2 regions of the Rhizobium sp. AN73 genome follow, and region 2 is predicted to be linked to the other one. Evidence: predicted binding sites of a transcription regulator. Region 2 holds the regulator's gene; the other holds the start of a gene.
What was found. Region 2 encodes PhoB, which activates phosphate uptake and scavenging genes when phosphate is short. Its sites were predicted from a motif close to TGTCATNNANCTGTCAT; they were not measured.
Positions count from the first base shown of each region.

Region 1: a site for PhoB is predicted at 2,268-2,284, ahead of RBH10_RS00515 (DUF47 domain-containing protein). Genes of this name have one in related genera too.

Region 1 covers NZ_JARWME010000001.1:123,624-131,260, reverse strand. Annotated here, with positions in the region: gene RBH10_RS00525 (Ku protein) at 1-476, opposite strand, end outside; gene RBH10_RS00520 (inorganic phosphate transporter) at 575-1,579, opposite strand; gene RBH10_RS00515 (DUF47 domain-containing protein) at 1,579-2,223, opposite strand; gene RBH10_RS00510 (NUDIX hydrolase) at 2,337-2,879, shown strand; partial or broken gene RBH10_RS00505 (efflux RND transporter permease subunit) at 2,901-6,048, opposite strand; gene RBH10_RS00500 (efflux RND transporter periplasmic adaptor subunit) at 6,050-7,198, opposite strand; gene RBH10_RS00495 (response regulator transcription factor) at 7,387-7,637, shown strand, end outside.
Region 2 covers NZ_JARWME010000002.1:2,158,825-2,166,461, forward strand. Annotated here, with positions in the region: gene RBH10_RS20570 (aspartate aminotransferase family protein) at 1-277, opposite strand, end outside; gene RBH10_RS20575 (GcrA family cell cycle regulator) at 709-1,242, shown strand; gene phoB (phosphate regulon transcriptional regulator PhoB) at 1,560-2,243, opposite strand; gene phoU (phosphate signaling complex protein PhoU) at 2,275-3,000, opposite strand; gene pstB (phosphate ABC transporter ATP-binding protein PstB) at 3,098-3,913, opposite strand; gene pstA (phosphate ABC transporter permease PstA) at 3,928-5,247, opposite strand; gene pstC (phosphate ABC transporter permease subunit PstC) at 5,244-6,728, opposite strand; gene RBH10_RS20605 (substrate-binding domain-containing protein) at 7,002-7,637, opposite strand, start outside.

The sequences.
Region 1 (7,637 bases), on a different contig from region 2:
CCTGATGGTTCCAGCAGCACCGCTCTTTCATGGCGGTAGAGAACGAGCCGCGCGATGCCGAAAACACCGTTCGCCCGCATGGCCTCGCGAATGACGCTGAAAGCCTCGGTGCCGATCTTGTCTTCCGGGCGCAGGAAGTGCGGACGGTCGTACCAGATCCAGTCGATGGAACCGGTGGGAACGAAGGTCTTGATATCGATGGTGCGGGTGCTTTCCAGCGCGACCGCATCGATCTCGTCATCCTCCAGCAGCACATAATCGTCCTCAGCGCGGGGAAAACCCTTCACCTGATTTTTCGCGGCCACCGGCCTATGGGTGACGCTGTCGACATAACGGCTTTCGACGCGATTGCCGGTCTTGCGATTGAGAATGTGGAACCGGTATTTGTTGCTTTCAGTGGTGGCGGGCGTCAGCGAAACGGCAGCCGTCACCAGCGACAGCTTCAGATAACCTTTCCAGAAAACCTGCCGTGCCATGATCGCGATCCGCCTCGTCGCCAATGTCTCCCGGATCAAACAGCCATGGACAGGCTTTTGTTCCGGGAGCACAGGCAAATCGGGCGTGGTCGGCGTTGTCAGCCGAACAGCGACGTCAGACCATAGACGGCCGCGGATATGAGGGCGGCGGCCGGCATGGTCACGACCCAGGCAATAACGATGTTGCCGGCAAGGCCCCAACGCACCGCCGAGACACGGCGGGCAGCACCGACGCCGATGATGGCGCCCGTGATGGTATGGGTTGTCGATACCGGAATGCCGAGCCATGTCGCGCCGAACAAAGTCAGCGCTCCACCGGTTTCGGCGCAGAACCCCTGCATCGGGTTAAGCCGGGTGATTTTCGACCCCATGGTATGCACGATCCGCCAGCCGCCGAACAGCGTGCCGAGCGCCATGGCCGACTGGCACGAGATGACCACCCAGAACGGCACGTAAAAGCTTTCCCCCAGATGTCCCTGACTGAAGAGCAGCACGGCGATGATACCCATGGTCTTCTGCGCGTCATTGCCGCCATGGCCAAGTGAATAGAGCGAGGCGGAAATAAACTGCATGATGCGGAAGGTGCGGTCCACCGCAAAAGGTGTCTGGCGCACGAACAGCCAGGAGACGGCCAGCACCAAGAGCAGCGCGAGGAAAAAGCCGATTGCCGGTGACATGAAGATCGCGCCCACGGTTTTCAGAAGTCCCGACCAGACGATCGAATTGAAACCGACTTTCGCAAACCCAGCACCGACGAGACCGCCGATCAGCGCATGCGACGAGCTGGAGGGGATGCCGAAGATCCAGGTGACGATGTTCCAGACGATGGCGCCCATCAGTGCCGCGAAGATGACCTGCGGCGAAACGATGGCCGGATCGATGATGCCGGTGCCGAGCGTTTCGGCCACATGCAGGCCGAAGAACAGAAAGGCGATGAAATTGAAGAAGGCCGCCCATGCCACCGCATATTGCGGGCGCAGCACGCGGGTGGAGACAATGGTGGCGATGGAATTTGCGGCGTCGTGCAGACCGTTCAGAAAATCGAAGAACAGCGCGATGGCGATAAGGCCGACAAGCAGCGGCAGTGCAAGCGCGACATCCATCAGACGTTCTCGATAACAATGCCGCTGATCTCGTTCGCCACGTCCTCGAAGCGGTCGACGACCTTTTCGAGTTCGCCGTAGATCTCGCTGCCGATCATGTAGGCCATGGCATCGCCGGCGGCGCCGTGGCGCCGGAACAGGTCCTTGAGGCCTTGATCGTGAAGTTCGTCGGAGTGGCCTTCTACGCGGGTGACCTCTTCGGCAATGACAGACAGGCGCTGCGCGTTGGTGCCGACCTTTTCCAGAAGCGGGAGGGCTTCGGCGACGAGGTTTGCTGCACGGACGATCTCATGGCCCATTTCGCGCATCAGCGGGTCGAACTGCGTTTGTTCGAAAAGACGGATGGTCTTGACGGTCTTGTGCATCATGTCGATGGCGTCATCCATGGACTGGATGAGGTCCTTGATATCGCCACGATCGAAGGGAGTAATGAAGCTGCGCCGCACCGCGAGCAGTACTTCGCGGGTAATATCGTCCGCCTGATGTTCGAGAGCGACGATAAGGTCGCAATTTTTCTCGACGTCGATGCCGCTTAGAAGTTGGTCCAGAGCTGCGGCGGCTTTGACGACGGTTTCCGAATGTTTGCTAAACAGGTCGAAGAAACGGTCCTCGCGCGGCATCAGCTTGCGAAAAATGCTCATCATGCGAATTGGCCCTCAATGGCGCTTTATTAGTTGTGGGGGGTGATTGTCATAAAACTGTCATAAATGCACGCGGGGCATTGATGCAACCCGCAAAATAAGCACTATCAACGGATATGAAATCCACGAAGAAAAGCCGGAAAGCCCGTCCGGCCCGCTCCCTGACATTGCTCCAGCAGCTCGCTGCGGTTCCCGAAAAGCTGTTCACCGGCGCTTTCCGGCAGCAATATGCCGCCCTGTGCTTCCGTTATGCCGGCCGCGGCGAAGAGATCGAAGTCCTCGTCGTCACCTCGCGCATGAGTGGACGCTGGATCATTCCGCGCGGCTGGCCGATGAAACGCAAGAATCCGCATCAGGCCGCCGCTATCGAGGCATGGGAGGAGGCCGGCGTGCGCGGCCGGGTGAGGAAGGATGCGGTCGGCCGCTACACCTATCTCAAGATGCTCGACAATGGCGACGTCGCGCCCTGCGTCGTCGATGTTTTCCAGATCGAGGTGACCGGAGCGGAAACGAGTTTCAAGGAGCGCGGCGAACGCCTGGTCGAATGGGTTCGCCCCGACGAGGCGGCAAGGCGCGTTCGCGAAATCGAACTGAAGTCGCTACTGGTCGATTTCCGCCCGAAGGGCAAAAAGAAGCGCTTGACCGGAGAGGAGCCCTGACTGCAAGGTCGAGGGCTGATCTCAAGAAGAGGGTGCCGGGCGATCTGGCAGTCCGGTTTCGCCCGCCTCATCCGGTGCTTTCGGCAGCAGGCGGGCAAGACGCCGGGTGAGGCTGTCTATGTAGGACAGGATCGTCGGCACGACGATCAGGGTGAGCAACGTGGAGCTGATGAGGCCGCCGATCACCGCATGCGCCATCGGCGCTCGTTGCGCCCCGCCACCGCCGACGGCCATGCCGAGCGGGATCATGCCGAAGATCATTGCCAGCGTCGTCATGATGATCGGGCGGAAACGGATGATGCCGGCGCTTGCCAGCGCTTCGTTCAGCGTAAGCCCGCGTTTCCGTTCTCGATTGGCGAAGTCGACCAGCAATATGCCGTTCTTGGTGACGAGGCCCATCAGCATGATGAAGCCGATCAGCGAGAACATGTTGATCGTGCTGCCGGCCACCATCAATCCGATAAGGACGCCGATGAGCGATAGCGGCAGCGACGCCATGATGGCGAGCGGCTGCAGGAAACTGCCGAATTGCGAGGCGAGCACGATGTAGATGAAGATGACCGCCATGGCGAGCGCAGTGACCATGTGGCCAACGGTCTCCTCCATGGTTTCGGCGTCGCCGCCGAAGCGGATACGATATCCGTCCGGCAGGTCGCGGGCGGCGGTGAGGGTCTTCAACTCGTCCGTCACCTCGCCGAGCGGTCGCCCGGTGATATTGGCCGAAACCAGCACTTCGCGGCGATTTTCGATGCGGCGGATTTCGGCGGGCGCCTCGACGGTGGTGATTTCGGCGACCTGATCGAGACGGACCATCAGGGGAGCGCCGTTCGATGCCGTGCGACCGGTCGCGATCATCAATTCGCCGAGCAAGGTTGTATCGGAACGGCGTTCGCCGGGCAGTCGCACGACGATGTCGTAGCTGTTGCCGCCCGCATCCGTCCATTTCGAGACATCCTCGCCTCCGATAAGGGGGGAGAGTGCTGTGGCGAGATCGGATCTGGCAATGCCGAGATCGCTTGCCGCCTCGCGCTTCAGGCGCACCGAAAGGACGGAGGTCACGTCCCGGGTGCTCGACGTTACATCCACGAGGCCGGGGATCTTTTTCATGTCTTCCATGAGACCGGTAGCGATCTTTTCGAGGATCGCCCTGTCGTCGCCGAGGATGCTGAGCTGCACCGGGCTCTCGCCGCCGCCAAGGCCAGTCTGCAGGATTGCGACCTCTATGCCTGATATGGCCGACAGGCGCTTACGGATCGGTTCGGCAAGCGTAACCGGGGTTCGGCTGCGCATCTCCAGCGGCACCAGCGCCACCAGAACGGTGGCGCGATGTTTGCCGACGGTGCCGCCGGTATTGACGGTGGAATAGAGCGTCTCGACTTCCGGAAATTCCCTGAGCGCCTTTTCGACCTGCCGGACCTTTGCCGTCGTATAATCCAGCGAGGAGCCGACCGGTGCCGAGATGGTGATCTGGAAGCGACCTTCATCCGTGTTCGGCACGAATTCCGCGCCGACCAGCGGCACCATGAGCAGGCTGCCGACAAAAATGCCTGATGTGACAAGCAGGGTGACAAACCGGTGGCGCAATGTCCAGCCGATCACATGCCGGTACTGGCCAGCCAGCCATTCGAAGCCGCGGTCGAAACGCGCGATCAGCCGTCCGATCGGCCCACGTTTCGCGTCGGGTTGCGCATCCGGATCGTACCAGACGCTCGACAGCATCGGATCGAGCGTGAAGGCGACGAAGAGCGAAATGAGCACGGCGGCGGAAACAGTAACGCCGAATTCGTAGAAAAACCGGCCGACGATGCCGTCCATGAAGGCAACCGGCAGAAAGACCGCCACGATCGTCGCCGTCGTCGCGATTACCGCAAGACCGATTTCATTCGTACCGTCGAGTGCGGCGCGGATATGGGATTTGCCCATATGCAGGTGGCGGGTGATGTTTTCGCGCACGACGATGGCGTCGTCCACGAGAATACCGATGGAAAGCGTCAGCGCCAACAGGCTGAGTGTATTGAGCGTGAAACCGAGAACATCGATGACCGCGAGCGTGCCGATGATCGCGATCGGCAGTGTCAGCCCGGTGATGACGGTGCTGCGCCAGGAATTGAGGAACAGGAAGACGATGGCAACGGCGAGCGCCGCCCCTTCGATCAGTGTCGTCTGCACCTGATCGACGGATTCTGCGGATGGGTATGGACGTGTCCGAAATGATGCGCAATTGCACGTTTTGCGGGGCAAGTTCGGTGTTGAGAAGTGCCAGATGTTTTCTCACATCCGTCACGACCTGAACCGTGTTGGCGTCCTGAACCTTGACGATGTCGATCGCCAGTGCGGTCTGGCCATTATAGAGGGCGCGGTTTTCGGGATCGGCGGCTCCCTCCGAAAGCGTCGCGAGGTCACGGAGATAGATGGCCGCGCCACCGCGCCTTGCGACGACCATATCCAGCAGCGCCTGCGGCTCGGCGATACGGCCCTGCACCTGGATCGTGCGTTCGGAGACGGTGTCGATGAGGCTGCCGGCCGGGCTGTTGCTGTTGCCGTTGCGCAGCGCGGTCACCACCTCGTTGATGCCCACTCCGAGCGCGCGCATGCGGGTATCGTCGATCACGATGTCGATCTGCCGCTTGCGGGCGCCGACGAGCGTTGCCTGCCCCACACCGGGAACGGTCGTCAGTTGCCGCAGCACCCTTTGGTCGGCAAGGGTAGTGAGCGCGGGCACGTCGAGCGATGTCGAGCTGATCGCCACCGACAGGATCGGCTCGGCGGCGGGATCGAACCGGGAGATGACCGGTTTCTTGGCATCCTTGGGGAAATTCCCGTCGATGGCGGCGATCTTGTCGCGCACGTCCTGTGCCGCGGTTGCGCCCTTAACTTCGAGTCTGAATTTTGCGACGACGACGGAGCGCCCCTCGTAGGAGGTCGATGTGATCTCGTCGAGGCCGCCAATGGCGTTCAGCGCATCCTCGACGGGGCGCGTCAACTCCGTCTCCACCGTCTCCGGCGTGGCGCCGGGATAGGCGGTGACCACCACCACGACCGGAACGTCGACATTGGGGTACAGATCCAGCCCCAGCCGCTGCAATGAGAAGAGGCCCATGACCAGAAGCGCCACCATCATCATGGTAGCGAAAACGGGGTGGGTGACGGATATACGGGTCAGAAACATTTCAGCCTGCCTTATCGACCGTGACAGCCATGTCGGGCTGCAATTCGGGAAGTGGTGCGGTCAGGATCGTCTCGCCGTCATTCAGACCGGCGCCGATTTCGACCAGGCTGCCGCCGTTCCAGCGCGATCCGACTGCCACCGTCTGGCGGCGCAGATGGCCGTTCAGGACTTTAAGGACATGATAGCCGGTCTCGTCTTTCCGAAGCGCGATTGCGGGAACGACAAGAGCATCGTTTTTCTCGCGCACGAGGATCGACCCGCTGGCGAACATTCCGCCCCATAGCCGGCCGTCGCGATTGGCAAGCCGAAGATAGACGGCGACGAAGCGTGTGCCGTCTTCGGCAACCGGGCTGATGCGGTCAACGGTGCTTTTGAGGGACTGGCCGCCCATGCCGTCAATATCCAGTTCCGCCGTCTGGCCAAGGGTGACGCGTGAAATATCGCGCGTGGCGACAAGAACCTTCGCCTCCAGCGTGCTCGTGTCGACCAGTGTGAGAAGCTCGCCATCGGCACCAATGCGTGAACCGGCCTCGGCCTGCCGGCGGGTGACGGTGCCGCCGAAGGGTGCGCGGATTTCGGCATTACGAAGGGCAAGACGAGCGATATCCACCTGCGCCGAAAGGCTCTGGAGCCTTGCCGTTTTTACCACGACGTCGCTCTTTGCCTTATCGAGTTGTTCCGCCGATGCGACGTTTTTCGAAGCGAGCTGTTCGGTTCGGGTGAGGGCCTGCATCGCCAGCGCCAGTTCGGCCTCGGCCGCATCGCGATCGCTCTGCCGCAGTAGCAGCGTCGATTGCAGTTCCTCGGTTTCGAACCGCACGAGCAGATCGCCCGCCCGCACCGCCTGTCCGTCCTTGACGTTCATATCGAGAATCTTTCCGGCCTCGCGGGCGCGGATGACGACACGGCTGATCGGTTGAAGCTCGCCGCTGATGCTGAGCCGTTCCACCATCGGGCGCGTGCCGATTTTTGCGATTTCCGCAGAGGTCAGTTCGAACGGGATACCAGCCGGGCTCATCGATGTCGCCTCAACGATACCCTTCACGCGCTCGTTCGCATCGACGCTTCCGCGCGCCGGATCGAGAGCAGTGACAACGAGAGCGCAGCCCGCAAGCGCGATCCCTGCCTTGATCGTTCTTTTCACCCACATAACATAATCCTTCCAGGCAAAACTCATCCTGTGACCGCTTGTCGAACGGTCGCGTCGCCTGTCCTGCAGGCGGATGTTTTCTGGATAAGCGTCCATAATTGCAGCAGCATTACCCTGCCGCGTCTTTCGCGCCGCAATACTGCCGCAACCTTTTTGGCAGACAAGGGATGGCGAAGGGATGGTGACGAATGAGACTTCTGTTGATTGAGGACGAAAAGGAAATGGCGGATGCGCTGTCGACGACGCTCGGCAAGCAGGGGATCGTCATCGACCATACGATGCGGCTCGGCGATGCCATGGAACTGGCGCGCCAGCATGTCTATGACGCCATCCTGCTTGATCGTCGCCTGCCGGATGGGGAGGGGCTTACCTTTATTCCAAAGCTGCGCCGCGCCGGTATCGATACTCCGATTATCCTGTTGACGGCGATGAACGAACC
Region 2 (7,637 bases):
CCTTGTCTGCGAAAGTAGCTTCCGTCAGGCGCTTGGCAAGCTTTTCCTGTCCCGGCACTTCATAGAGGTTCGAGACGTGCCAGACCTTCTCGGCCTGCGTCTTGATCGCATCCACGAGGTGCGGATGGGCGTGGCCCAACGAGTTGACCGCAACACCGGCCGCAAAATCCAGATATCGCTCGCCGCTTTCCGTGAACAGCCATACACCCTCGCCGCGCTCGAAGCGCAGGGGGGCTCTTGAAAACGTATCAAACAATGGCGCGCCGGCTTCGGCCATGGCTGTATCACTCCTTGCGCAGATGCGCTATCAAACGGTTGTCAATAGGCTTGCGGGGTTATCCCTCGCCTGAAAATCAAAAATGCCGCCTTGCGGCGGCAGGGGCACTATTGTCACTTCGTTTGCCGATGTCAACAAAAGTCAGCGTTTCCCGGGCTTCTCAAGCACTAGTATGCGGCAGCAGGCCAGCCCCAAGGTGTTGCCTTTCAGACTCAATACGCCAGCAAGTTGGGGAAAACCGGGAAATCGAATCCAGATGATTCCCGCGACTCTTGCCACGGAGTCGGCCTAGCACTAGGTTAATCGCTAATTACTAGACTGCGATGCGGCGGAACTAGTCACCGAAAATCTGGCGGAAACCACGCTTGCGGCACGCCCGCGAGACGGAGAGGGATTCTGCCGAAAATACACGCGACGAGCGGAGAAGCGGCATGAACTGGACAGACGAACGAGTCGAAAAACTCAAGAAATTATGGTCCGAGGGCCTTAGCGCCAGCCAGATTGCAGCGCAGCTGGGCGGCGTCAGCCGTAATGCCGTGATCGGCAAGGTCCATCGTCTTAACCTGCCGGGACGCGTCAAGGCTGGCGGTCCGGTCACTTCGGCGCGCACCGCGCCAAAGCGCACCGCTGCACCGGCCCCACGCGCAACGACTTTCGCAGGCCGCGTCAACGCAGCACCTGCGCGGATTCTCACCCGCTCGAACACGGCAACGGCGCTGCACGAGGAGATCGATATCGAGACCGCACAGGTTCTCGATTACGTTCCTTCCAAAAACGTGGTCTCGCCGATTTCCCGTCGCCTGACGCTGACGGAACTGACGGAGCGCACCTGCAAGTGGCCGGTTGGCGATCCGCTGAAGGATGACTTCCATTTCTGCGGTTGTGAAGCGCTGGAATCTTCGCCCTATTGTAAGTTCCATGCGAAACTCGCCTACCAGCCGGTGAGCGAGCGCCGCAAGGCTTGAGTGTTGCGGCACGCATTCAGCACTCAAAAACTACGGGCCTTCGGGCCCGTTTTTTTATGACTTAAAAACCCCGACGCCGTTTCCGGTTTCGGGATTAGTCTGCGGACAGATGTGCCGAAACCACCCTCCGTCACGGGCAGGCCTGAGCCGACAATCCGGATTTCAACGCACCGCCGATCCTCCGGGCAAACTGGAGGATGATGTCGAGTTATGGAAAAGGTCATAATTAAAAAAGCCCGACACCGTTTCCGGTCTCGGGCTTTTCGATTTATTGGGTGTGATGTTGGCCTTAGCGAAACCGTCGAGTTCGGCTTGGCTCAGGCTTCCATCGAATATCCGGCGCCGCGCACGGTGCGGATGACATCCTGCATATGCGAGAAATTCAAAGCCTTGCGCAGACGTCCGACATGAACGTCGACAGTACGCTCATCGACGTAAATATCGTGACCCCAGACGCCATCCAGCAATTGCGACCGGGAGAACACCCGGCCCGGCGACGTCATCAGGAATTCCAGCAAGCGGAATTCCGTCGGGCCGAGGCGCACTTCGCGGCTTTTGCGATGGACGCGATGGGTCTCGCGATCCAATTCGATATCGCCGCATTTCAGCACCGAAGAGAGAACCTCGGGACGGGCCCGGCGCAACATGGCCTTGACCCGGGCCATGAGTTCCGGCGTGGAAAACGGCTTGACGACATAATCGTCAGCCCCGGTGGCGAGACCGCGAACACGCTCGCTCTCTTCGCCACGCGCCGTCAGCATGATGATGGGCAGGCGTTCTGTTTCCGGCCGCATTCTCAGGCGCCGGCACAGTTCGATACCGGAAACGCCCGGCAACATCCAATCCAGGATGAGAAGGTCCGGAATACGCTCCTGCAGCCTGATTTCCGCCTCGTCGCCACGGGGTATCGTGTCGACGTCGTATCCCTCAGCCTCGAGATTGTAACGAAGCAGGACGCTCAACGCTTCCTCGTCTTCCACAACTGCAATCTTGGGCACCATATGCTGAACTCCGCAAGCTTCTGCTTGTCTGTTACTCGGTCACCGAACCGAGTGTGTTGGAACTGTCGTCCTTCGGACGCTCGCCCTCCGGCTGGCTGCCGGTGGTCATGTAATAAATCGTTTCAGCGATGTTCGTGGCATGATCGCCGATACGCTCGATGTTCTTGGCGCAGAACAGAAGATGCGTGCAGGTGGTGATGTTGCGCGGATCTTCCATCATGTAGGTCAGAAGCTCACGGAAGAGCGACGTGTACATGGCGTCGATTTCCTCGTCGCGCTCGCGGATGGCATTGGCCTTCTCGGCGGAACGTGTGGAATAGACGTCAAGCACTTCCTTCAACTGCACCAGCGCCAGTTCGGACAGATGTTCGATGCCGCGGGCGAGCTTGCGCGGCACGCCGGTTCCGGCAACCGCGATAACGCGCTTGGCCGTGTTCTTGCCGAGATCGCCGACGCGCTCGAGATCGGCGGCGATACGCAGGGTACCGATGATCTCGCGAAGATCGGCCGCCACCGGCTGACGTCTGGCGATGGTGACGATGGCCTTGTCGCCGATTTCGCGCTCGGAATAGTCGAGGATCGCGTCGTCGGAAATGACCTTCTGCGCAAGTGCTGCATCGGAATTGACGAGTGCCCGCACGGCTTCACCGCACATCTGCTCGGCAAGACCGCCCATTTCGGCGATGCGGCGCGTCAGAAACTTCAACTCGTCGTCGTAGGCGGACAGGATATGCGAATGGGTCGTTGTCTGTGTCATGGTCTAGTCCTCCGGCTTGGCCTGCATGCGCGTGCCCGAAAGCGGGCACGGCAGAGGCACCAGTCTTGTTCGGTTTCGATAAAACGCCGGCCGGGGATCAGCCGAAGCGGCCCATGATGTAGTCCTGCGTGCGCTGGTCGTCCGGATTGGTAAACATCTTGTCGGTTTCGTTTTCTTCGACAAGATGACCAAGGTGGAACATGGCCGTGCGCTGGGAAACACGCGCCGCCTGCTGCATGGAGTGGGTGACGATGACGATGGTGTAGTTGGTGCGCAGTTCGTGGATCAGTTCCTCGACCTTCGCAGTCGCGATCGGATCAAGCGCCGAGCACGGCTCGTCCATCAGGATCACTTCCGGGCTGACGGCAATCGCGCGTGCAATGCACAGACGCTGCTGCTGACCGCCGGAGAGGCCCGTACCGGATTCCAGCAAACGGTCCTTCGCCTCATTCCAGAGACCAGCTTTCTGCAGGCTCTGCTCGACGATCTGGTCCATATCCGCCTTGTTGCGGGCGAGACCGTGGATACGCGGACCGTAGGCGATGTTCTCGTAAATCGTCTTCGGAAACGGGTTCGGCTTCTGGAACACCATACCGACACGGGCACGCAGTTCCACGACGTCGATCTGCTGATCGTAGATATCGTCGGTGTCGAGTGTGATCTTGCCCGTGACCCGGCAACCGTCGATCGTGTCGTTCATGCGGTTCAAGGTGCGCAGGAAAGTGGATTTACCGCAACCGGACGGGCCGATAAGCGCAGTCACCGTGTTTTCGCGGACATTGAGGTTCACGTCGTAAAGCGCGCGCTTTTCGCCGTAATAAACCGAAACGTCCTTGCCGATCATCTTGTATGAGACTTCATTCATTTTCTTGTCCAGCGCCTTTTCAACTGCTGCTTCCGACAACATGTTCATTGCTCTAGCTCCCTCTACCAGCGCCGTTCAAAGCGGCGACGCAACAGGATTGCGCCAACATTCATGAGAATGAGGAACAGAAGCAGAATGATGATAGCGCCAGATGTCCGTTCGACAAAGGCACGCTCAGCTTCGTTCGCCCACATGTAAATCTGCACCGGCAGGGCCGTGGACGGATCCATCGGCGTTGTCGGATAGTTCGCGACGAATGCCACCATGCCGATCAAAAGCAGCGGCGCCGTTTCGCCCAATGCGTGGGCGAGACCGATGATGGTGCCGGTCAGAATACCAGGCATCGCGAGCGGCAGGACGTGGTGGAAAATCGTCTGCATCTTGGAAGCGCCAAGACCGAGCGCTGCGGCGCGGATCGACGGTGGTACAGCCTTCAATGCGGCGCGGGTCGCGATGATGATGGTCGGCAAGGTCATCAGCGTCAGGACCAGGCCGCCGACCAGAGAGGCGGAGCGTGGAAAGCCCATGAAGTTGATGAAAACCGAAAGGCCGAGCAGACCGTAGACGATGGAGGGAACAGCCGCGAGATTGTTGATGTTCACCTCGATAAGGTCCGTCAACCGGTTCTTCGGGGCAAATTCCTCAAGATAGATCGAGGCCGCGACACCGATCGGCAGCGACAGCACCAGCACGATCAGCATCATGTAGAACGAGCCGATCAAGGCAACGCCGACACCTGCCGCTTCCGGACGGCTCGAAGCGCCGTTGACGAAGATACCGGTGTTGAAATGCTTGCCGAGCTGTCCGCTTTCGGCGAGCTGGTTCATCCAGCCAAGCTGCTGGTTGGAGATACGGCGGTTCGCTTCATCCACCGACAGATCGACCTGGCCCTTGAAGGCGCTGTCGACATCGCCCGACGCCAGAAGCGTAACGCTGCGCGTGGTGCCGATGACGGCAGGATCGGCGACGACGATATCACGCAGCTGGGTACGCACGCTGTCGGAGATCATGACGTTAACGGCGCGAAGACCGGCCTTGTCCGTCGGCGCGACACCGAGAACCTTCGCGACCGCATCACGGGCGAGGACGGGGTAATTGGCCGTCATCAGCTTTGCGGGATTTGTGGCCCGCTCGTTCTTCGGGTCGATGATCAACTCGGAAAACTCGACCGGAACCGTGATCATCGTCTGCTGGAAGGCGGTGTGGCCCTTGGAGACGACCGACCAAAGCAGCAGAAAGAGGAAGATGAGACCGAACGAGATCGCGGCCAATCCATAAGCGCGGAAGCGGCGTTCGGCGGCATAGCGGCGCTTAATGCCGATATCACGGCGCGTGGCCTTGTTCACGGCGGCACCTGCCGCGGGAGAAACGATGTCGGTCATTCATATTGCTCCCGGTATTTGCGCACAATGTAAAGCGCGTAGATATTCAGGCAAAGCGTGATCGCGAAAAGCGTGATGCCCAGCGCGAAGGCCACCAGCGTTTGCGGCGAGGTGAATTCAAGGTCGCCGGTCAGCTGGCTGACGATCTTGACCGTCACGGTGGTCATGGGTTCGAACGGGTTGAGCTGCAGGCGGGCAGCAACGCCGGCCGCGAGAACCACGATCATGGTTTCGCCGATCGCACGCGATGCCGTCATCAGCACGGCGCCGACGATGCCGGGAAGAGCGGCGGGAACGATGACCTTCTTGATGGTTTCAGAGCGCGTGGCACCGAGACCGAGAGAACCATCGCGCAGCGAACGCGGCACGGCGGTGATGATGTCGTCCGACAGCGACGAGACGTAGGGGATCAGCATGATGCCCATGACGAAGCCGGCGGTGATGACGCTCTGCGCCTGGATGAAGTTGGCGTAGTTGCCCGTCGCCAGACCGCTGATCTGCGTGGAAATGTCTCGCAGGAACGGACCAACCGTTGTCAGGGCGAAGAAGCCGTAGACGATTGTGGGGATACCCGCGAGAACCTCGAGCAGCGGCTTTACAACCGAGCGAAGGCGCGGCGTCGCATATTCCGACATGTAGATCGCCGAGAACAACCCGACCGGCACGGCGACCAGCATGGCGACGAAACCGATATAGAGCGTGCCGGCGAGCAGCGGGATCAGGCCGAACTGGCCGGAGGAGTCAGTCGTACCGGCGGCCGCAAAACGCGGATCCCACACGGTTCCGAAGAAGAACTGGTGCGCCGGAACCATGGTGAAGAACTGGATCGCTTCCGAGAGCATCGACAATACGATGCCGATGGTCGTCAGGATGGCGATGGAGGACGCGACGAGCAGAGCCGCGAGAATGACCCTTTCGACCCTGTTGCGCGCCCGAAAGCGCGGCGCGATCGAACGCAGCGCATAGGCGGCGCCGGCGAATGCGGCCAGCAACACGGTGGCGACCATTCCCAGGCGGCTGGTCGAGGTCATCGCGTTCAGCGTCTGGGCAGCATCGACCATGAAACGCTCAGGGTCACCGGCGATTGCCACGCCCTTTGATGCCAGAAGCGATCTTACGGCGGCCGTATCCGCATCAACCTTTGCGGTTTCTTCCGGCGTCAGCCGCTGAAGACCGCGGGCGATGGACGTCACCATACCGTAGGTCAGGCTCTGCTGCGCTTCGGATTGGGCGCGCACATCCTCAGGAAATTCGCCGCGCACCGCCGAGGTGACGACCAGCGGGCTGATAACAAGCCAGATACAGAGAATGAGCGCCGCGGGCAGCACGGCCCAGACGACGGCGTAGGAACCGTGATAACCAGCACGGGAATGCATGCTGGAGGGACGCCCGCCAGACAGAGCAACGGCGCGGCGGCTGCCGAGCAGATAACTGCCGATGCCGATCAGCGCCAGTATCAGCAAAAGGATCGATGTGTTCATTAGAGTTCCCTCGGCGTGCCTCAAGAGCACGGTGCGATATCGGGCAAATCAAAAAGTCATCAAAACGAGACCGCTGGACCATCCGAAGATGCTTGCCGCCTGACTGTAACAAAGTCTGGCAAGCGTCAAGGTTGATACATCCTATCCATCTGTAATCCATAAACAATTATGTGGACGACGATGGATGGGAACTGTCAACCGGAGACAATCGCCAAGGCGGAATGGCACCGGAGCGGAATGAGGGGCGCGGCAGGCCGCACCCCTCTTTCTTTATTACATCGAAGCGCCGGCAGCGAACTTGGCGCGAATTTCTTCGCGTTCTTTTTCCGGAGCGGCAACGAGGCCGTAGTTTGCGAGCGGGGAATCAGGGCCGATCATCTCGTCAGAAACGAAGAACTCGACATATTCCTTGAGGCCCGGGATAACGCCCAGGTGAGCCTTCTTCACGTAGAAGAACAGCGGACGCGAAACCGGGTACTTGCCGCTGGCAACGGTTTCCGTGGAAGGAACAACGCCCGAAACAGTCGCAACCTTCAGACGGTCAGCGTTGTTTTCGTAGAATGCCAGGCCGAAAACGCCGAGGCCGGTCTTGTTGGCGTCGATACGGGCAAGCGTTTCAGTGTAGTCGCCGTCGATGTCGACTGCAGCGCCGTCCTTACGGACTGCAACGCACTTGGCGGCAGCCTGCTTGGCATCGGGAACCAGCTTCTTGATGGCGTCGGTAGCGCCGGCTTCCTTACAGCCGTCAGCCATGATCTTCTCTTCGAAGACTTCGCGCGTGCCGTGCTTGGAACCCGGGATGTAAGCGGCGATCGCTACATCAGGCAGTTCCTTGTTGATTTCCGACCACTTCTTGTAAGGGTTGGCAACGAGCTTGCCGTCCTTGACGATTTCAGCGGCGAGACCGAG